Regions from separate parts of the Lactobacillus sp. M0396 genome, predicted to be linked through region 2. Evidence: predicted binding sites of a transcription regulator. Region 2 holds the regulator's gene; each other region holds the start of a gene.
What was found. The regulator Rex, encoded in region 2, represses fermentation and respiration genes when NADH is low (regulators of the CRP and FNR family bind a similar motif). The targets are predictions, from matches to a motif close to TTGTGAANTANTTCACAA.
Positions count from the first base shown of each region.

Region 1: the regulator Rex is predicted to act here: its motif matches at 1,060-1,077, upstream of H3T43_RS02770 (FAD-binding protein).
Region 3: the regulator Rex is predicted to act here: its motif matches at 1,006-1,023, upstream of H3T43_RS09595 (FAD-binding protein).

Region 1 is NZ_JACFQE010000002.1:48,859-51,116, reverse strand. Features, by position in the region: gene H3T43_RS02785 (asparaginase) at 1-55, opposite strand, end outside; gene H3T43_RS02780 (carboxymuconolactone decarboxylase family protein) at 199-516, opposite strand; gene H3T43_RS02775 (cupin domain-containing protein) at 520-933, opposite strand; gene H3T43_RS02770 (FAD-binding protein) at 1,136-2,258, shown strand, end outside.
Region 2 is NZ_JACFQE010000003.1:269,603-271,860, forward strand. Features, by position in the region: gene H3T43_RS05505 (ABC-F family ATP-binding cassette domain-containing protein) at 1-742, opposite strand, end outside; gene H3T43_RS05510 (redox-sensing transcriptional repressor Rex) at 1,020-1,655, shown strand; gene groES (co-chaperone GroES) at 1,817-2,101, shown strand; gene groL (chaperonin GroEL) at 2,121-2,258, shown strand, end outside.
Region 3 is NZ_JACFQE010000003.1:76,601-78,858, forward strand. Features, by position in the region: gene H3T43_RS04425 (helix-turn-helix domain-containing protein) at 1-741, shown strand, start outside; gene H3T43_RS09595 (FAD-binding protein) at 1,212-1,925, shown strand; gene H3T43_RS09600 (FMN-binding protein) at 1,838-2,258, shown strand, end outside.

The DNA.
Region 1 (2,258 bases), on a different contig from region 2:
CTTCTGACATTGAAATGGTGCCACCAGTATGTAAGATTAGAATTTTTTTACTCATAATAGGTTTTTGCTCCTGTGATTTCTTTAATTAATACTTCTACAGGTTAGCATAAAATTAGGGATGCAGAAACCGTTTAAGACCATAGATTTTAGACATAAAAAGCAGCCGGACAAAAGGCCAGCTGCTTTAAATTAAAGGTTTTAATCAGTGAAAATTTCTTTTGCCAAATCAAAAGCAGACCAAGCCTTCGGCCAGCCGCAATAAAATGCCAAATGAGTAATCAGTTCGACTATTTCGTCTTTCGTAATGCCGTTCTTTTTTCCAATAATCATATGTGATTTAAGTTGAGGAAAAGCTCCTTGTGCCATTAATGCGGCACAAGTAATTAAACTACGGTCACGTGCAGACAACTTGTCCTCTCTTGACCAGACTTCACCAAATAAAACATCATCATTCAATTCTGCAAACTTAGGTGCAAAATCACCTAAGTTATCTCTACCGGCTGTTTGCTTTTTCATTTTTTAATCCTCCAATTTTTCATATTCTTCATCTGTGACAGGCTCCAGCCATTTTGGTGTTCCCGCAGTGATTGCAATATGCGTAAACCAACTATTTTTGGTAGCACCATGCCAGTGCTTAACACCGTCGTGAACAACTACTACATCTCCCGGATGTAATTTACGAGGCGCTTTGCCTTCTTCTTGATACCAGCCTTCGCCAGCTGTAGCTAATAAAATTTGAAAGCCGCCCATATGTTGGTGCCAGTTGTTGCGACAATTCGGTTCAAAACTAACGTTTGAGACGCTTACGTTAATCTTAGGATCATTGACCAAGCTTTGCAGGTAACTCTGGCCAATAAAATATTTTTGATAAGCAGTATTCTTTTCACCCAAAGCAAAAATACCATTTTGCACATCATCTTTGTGATTGTCCATATTGATTCTCCTTTACCTGATTTATACGATTACTTTAGTACTTAATGTGTACTCTAAGTCAAGTTATTTTAACAGTAATTATGAGTTAAATTACATTTATTAATAATTAGTTATTGTTTTGTGAATTTGTTATTTTGTTAAAAAATAACGTGATAAAATTAACTTGTTAAATGAAAACGATTTAATTAATGAGGAGATTAATATGATTTATCATAAAAACTTTGAATGGGATGCTAATTATGATGTTGTTGTCTTAGGCTTTGGCGGTGCTGGCGCTACTGCAGCGCGATTTGCAGCTGATCATGATGCTAAAGTACTGCTGGTTGATTCGGCTCCAGAGGGTCATGAAGGCGGTAATACTCGTTATTCGGCTCAATTAATTGGTACTGGAAATGACTTTAATGAATTGAAAAAGTATTATCAGAAACTAACTGCACCAATGGAACTTGATGAGGACATGATCGATACCTACGTTGAGGGGATGGTTAATACACCGCAATATGTTTCCCAGTATTTAGGAGTCAAACCTAACAGTGCTAAAAAATATGCGCCGGATAAAAGTTATGCTTTCAGAGAATTTCCTGAGTTTGAGGGTTCAGAGTCTTATGACTTTACCACTGTCACTAAACATTGGTTTGACGCTTCTTTATGGCAAATTTTGAAGGAGCAGGTAGTTAAGCGGCAAGACCAAATAGATGTTTTGTATGGCACACCTGCTGTAGAACTAATTCAGGATCCAGAAAGTAAAAAGATCTACGGTGTGGTTATTAAACGCGACGGCAAACTATTAAAGGTTCAAGCCAAGAATGGTGTCGTCATGACGACTGGTGGGTTTGAAAACAATCAAAGAATGATTGAAGACTTTATCGGGGCAAAAAGACTGGCACCGTTAGGTACCCTTTATAACAAAGGTGACGGTTTGCGAATGGCTCAGGAAGTTGGCGCTGACTTTTGGCATTTGCACAACTTTGAGTCTTTGGGCTTGCTCCATGGCATGGCTTTTGCAGTGCCGAAAGGCCAGCGTGGTCGTTTAATGCTGGGAGCTCAAAATGAAGCTGTTTCTACCGGTAGTGTTTTTGTTATAGGTGATGATGGTACCAGATACTTTAATGAAGCAGAAGAAAATCGCCACGGTCACATTAAGAATCACGGCCAGTGGAAAATACCGCTAAATCAAGAACACCCATACCTGATTTTTGATGAAACCAAAAAGCATGAATTAGATAATGATAAAATTATTGGCGATTACAAGCCGTACACAGAAAATGTTATCAAGGCTGACTCCGTTTCCGAACTAGCCGATAAAATTGGGGTTGAACCGGCAG
Region 2 (2,258 bases):
CAGAGAGATAGGCAGAATAATTTCCTTTAAATACAGTTAATTTGCCAAATTGTAATTCAAAAATTTGTGTTGCTAAATTATCCAAAAAATATTGATCATGGGAAACTACCAAAATAGCACCAGAATAGTTTTTAAGATAGCTTTCAAGCCAGTCTAGAGTGTCTAAATCCAGATAGTTGGTAGGTTCATCAAGCAGTAATAATGGGGGTTTGCGCAATAACAACTTAACAAAAGAAAGCCGCGTTTTTTCTCCGCCGGAAAGGCTGCCAACCTTTTTAGTCCAAGTTGCTTCAGGAAAATTAAATCCGTTCAAAATACTTTTGATATCGGCCTGGTAGGTGTATCCACCTTGTTGTTCGAAGCTGTATTGCAACTGGTCATATTGTTTTAGCAGGTCCTTTTTTTGCGGATTTGCAGACATTTCTTCTTGTAAATCCCTTATCTTTTTACCCATATTAATTAGGGGAGTAAAAACAGACAGCATTTCATCCCAAATAGTTTTATTTTCATTTAAATCATTTTCTTGAGCAATATAGCCAACATCTATATTTTTATTGATTGTAAAGTCACCATGTGTGGCTTCTTCTTCGCCAGTCATAATTTTAAGCAAAGTCGTTTTACCGACACCATTGGGTCCAATGAGACCTATTCTTGCATTTGAGTCAATTGAAAAATTGACGTTTTTAAATAATGTGTTGGCACCGAATTGTTTTTCTAAATCGTGTCCTTGAGCAATTATCATAATTTTTCACCTAGAAACCATTTTAGCATACGTAGCAAAATTCTTGTGGGAGAGTTTGATTGATAAATATAGGAAATAAATGTAAAAAAGAAGCATTTTTTAATTAAAAGAGTAAAAAAATAAATTTCTATTATCAAACCTGTTACTATTATGCTAAAATTTGATAGATTGTGAAAAAAATGTTTGCAAATGGCGCAAATTTATAGATAAAATAGTAGTGATTGCTGAAAAATTCACAAAACAAAATATATACTTAATCAAGTTGGAGGCTTTTTAAATGGAAAAAATCAAAATACCCACGGCTACGGCTAAAAGATTGCCGCTATATTACCGCTACCTGATAATTTTAAATGAGGCTGGTAAAGAAAAGGTATCCTCAACTGAATTATCTGAGGCTGTTCAAGTAGATAGTGCTTCAATCAGACGTGATTTTTCATACTTTGGTGCATTGGGAAAACGTGGCTATGGTTATGATGTAAAAAGTTTGCTTTCCTTTTTTAAAAAGATTTTAAATCAAGATACTTTAACAAATGTTGCCCTGGTTGGCGTTGGTAATTTAGGCCATGCTTTATTAAACTATAATTTCAAACGCACAAACAATATTCGTATTTCATGTGCTTTTGATATTGATGATAAAATTACAGGCAAGATTCTCAGTGGTGTCCCTGTTTATGACATGAGTGAACTAAAAAAACAGCTTAGTGACCAACAGATTTCTATTGCAATTTTGACTGTTCCTTCCACGACAGCACAAAGGACAGCTGATGATATGGTTGAAGCTGGTATTCGAGGAATTATGAATTTCACGCCAATTCGTTTGTCTGCTCCAAGTGGTATTAGAATTCAGAACGTTGATTTAGCAACGGAATTACAAACTCTAATTTACTTCCTTGACTCAGATAAGAAAAAGTAGGCATAAAAATACGATTAGCACTTTTTTACTCAAAGTGCTAATTTTTTCTTGCATTTTTTATGAAAAGGGGTTATTATCATAAATGTAAGTTAGCACTTGATGAATAAGAGTGCTAATGACACGTAAAATAGATTAATAATTTAATTTTAGGAGGGACAAACGTGTTACAACCAATTGGTGATCGCGTGATCGTTAAAGTTAAAGAAGAAGAAGAGAAAACTGTAGGCGGAATCGTCCTGGCTTCTAATGCTAAACAAAAGCCAACAGAAGGTGAAGTTGTTGCTGTTGGTGAAGGTAGTTATGCCGAAAATGGCAGTAAAATTCCTATGACTGTCAAAAAGGGTGACGTTGTTTTATATGACAAATATTCAGGCACTGATGTCAAATACGATGACGAAAAGTATTTAGTCCTTCATGAAAAAGATATTTTAGCAATTGTTAAGTAATTAAGGAGCGCATAAAAATATGGCAAAAGAAATTAAATTTTCAGAAAAAGCAAGACGTTCCCTGTTAAAGGGCGTTGACAAATTAGCTGATACTGTTAAAGCAACTATTGGTCCTAAGGGCAGAAATGTTGTTTTGGAGCAATCATATGGCAACCCG
Region 3 (2,258 bases), 190 kb from region 2:
GTTTCATTTTATTCTAAAGTAGAACGAGGCCTAAATGATATCGGGACAAATGACTTTCTAAAAATTTTGCAAAAACATGATGTTGATCCGAAAGATTTTTTCAATGACTATGAAAATAAAAAAGAAAGTAAGAAAAAGTTGATTATTCTGATAAACAAATTCATGAAAGTAGCTTACACAGAAAATAATTATGAAATGACAAAAATTATTAAAGATTTTGAAAAAATTAACCCACAAACTCCGTTTGTTAAATTTTCGATTATGCTTGCTAAGCTAATTGTCAAAACTCAGGATAAATCAGGTTTAAAAAAATTAACTAGTGACCAAAAAAATAGTATTAGAAATTTAATTTTTAAAGAAAGCTATAGTGATGAAGAATATTATAGAATTATACTTATTGCCAACTTAATGCAGGTATACAGCGTAGATGAAGCTACTTTTTTTGTTAAAAATATTATAAGACGTTATCAAAATATAAATAAACTAGATAAAAAAATTGAAGTTGCTTTAAGTGTTTTACTTATTAATTATGTAGATTGGTGCTTTAAGAAAAATAAATTTGATTTATGTAAAGAGCCTCTAAATTATATAAAACAGATGCCTAACAATATAGAACTGGCCTTTTCTAAAATTTTGGGACTTTATTTTGCAGAGTTAATTGGTGGAAATAAGGAAAAAGGTGAAAATATCAAAGAAGTTTTATATGAATCTGGCTATAAATCAATAGTCAAAAGAATGTAAAAAATATTTCAAATATGAAAACTTAAATACTTGCAGATGCATATGTTATAAAATAGATTTAAAAATAAATTAGTGAGAAATTTGAAGGGAGGGAAGATCATGAATCTTTTAAGAGGATTAATTATAATAATGCCGGATCCGTAACGGATAAAAATAAATAATTTTGAAAGCTAATTTTGCTACAGTTTGGGTGAGATTAGCTTTTTTGTGTACACTATTTTGTGAAATAAAATTAAGTACGATTAATAACTTTTCTTAATTATTTAGTTACCTTATTCACAATATCTGAATTTAGAATTATAATTAAGTTGTCTATATCAGAGGTTTTTATATGGAGGCTTAATAATGAATAATGAACACAGTTTTAAATGGGATGCTGTTTATGATGTAATAGTTTTAGGATTTGGTGGTGTTGGTGCTACAGCAGCCAGGTTTGCGGCAGACAGTGGTGCTAAAGTTTTATAGTTTTATTGGTAGATAGTGCGCCAGAAGGTCATGAGGGTGGTAATACACGCTATGCTGGTCAAATGGTAGGAGCTGGTACGGATTATGAAGCTTTAAAAAAGTACCATGAAAATTTGGCGGCACCTTTGAAGCCAGACAAAGAAACATTCAACAATTTAATTGAAGGAATGGCTAATATGAGTGAATATTTTGAAAAATATTTGGGTGTTAAACCAGTTAGCATGAAGAAATTGCTGGCTGGCACTCCTTCAACCAAATATGTGACCGAATATCCTGAATTGCCTTATGATGATTACTTAGTTCATAATGGCACAAGTGATGCTGCTTTGTGGAAACTTTTACGCCAAAAAGTACTAGATCGTTCAGAAAAAATTACTGTTTGGTACAGTAGTCCAGCTAAACATTTGATCCAAGATGGTGGCTCAAAAATTGTTTTAGGCGCTCAAATTGAACGAAATCATGTCTTACGCAACATTAAAGCAAATAACGGTGTAGTTTTAACTGTTGGTGGTTTTGAAAATAATAAGGAAATGATTCAGACATTTTTGCAGTCTTCTTATTTGTCACTGATTGGTTCTCTGTACAATAAGGGTGATGGCATTAAAATGCTGGAAGAAGTAAATGCTCAATTGTGGAATATGCGGTCTTTGAATCACTTGGTCAATTTCATGGCCTTTCACCAAGGGAAAAAGAAGGCATTCGTTCGACATATGCTTTAAATGTCTTTTGGTCAGAAATAGCAAAAGGTAGTGCAATCGTTGTTGGTGAAGATGGTAGTCGTTACTTCAATGAAGCAGAACTAAATGGACATGGTCATATTTATAATCATGGTGATTGGGTAGTGCCGTTGAATCAAAACCATCCTTATATGATTTTTGACCAGGAAAAATATGAAGAACTTCTAAATGAACCGGATAATGGTCTTAAAGTGCCTCATTTCTTGGATAATATTTTTAAGGCTGATTCAATTGCTAATTTAGCTTCTGCAATTGGTAAAGATCCAGAGGTTTTGTCTCAGACAATTTCAGAGTTCAATTTTATGGCGCAACAAG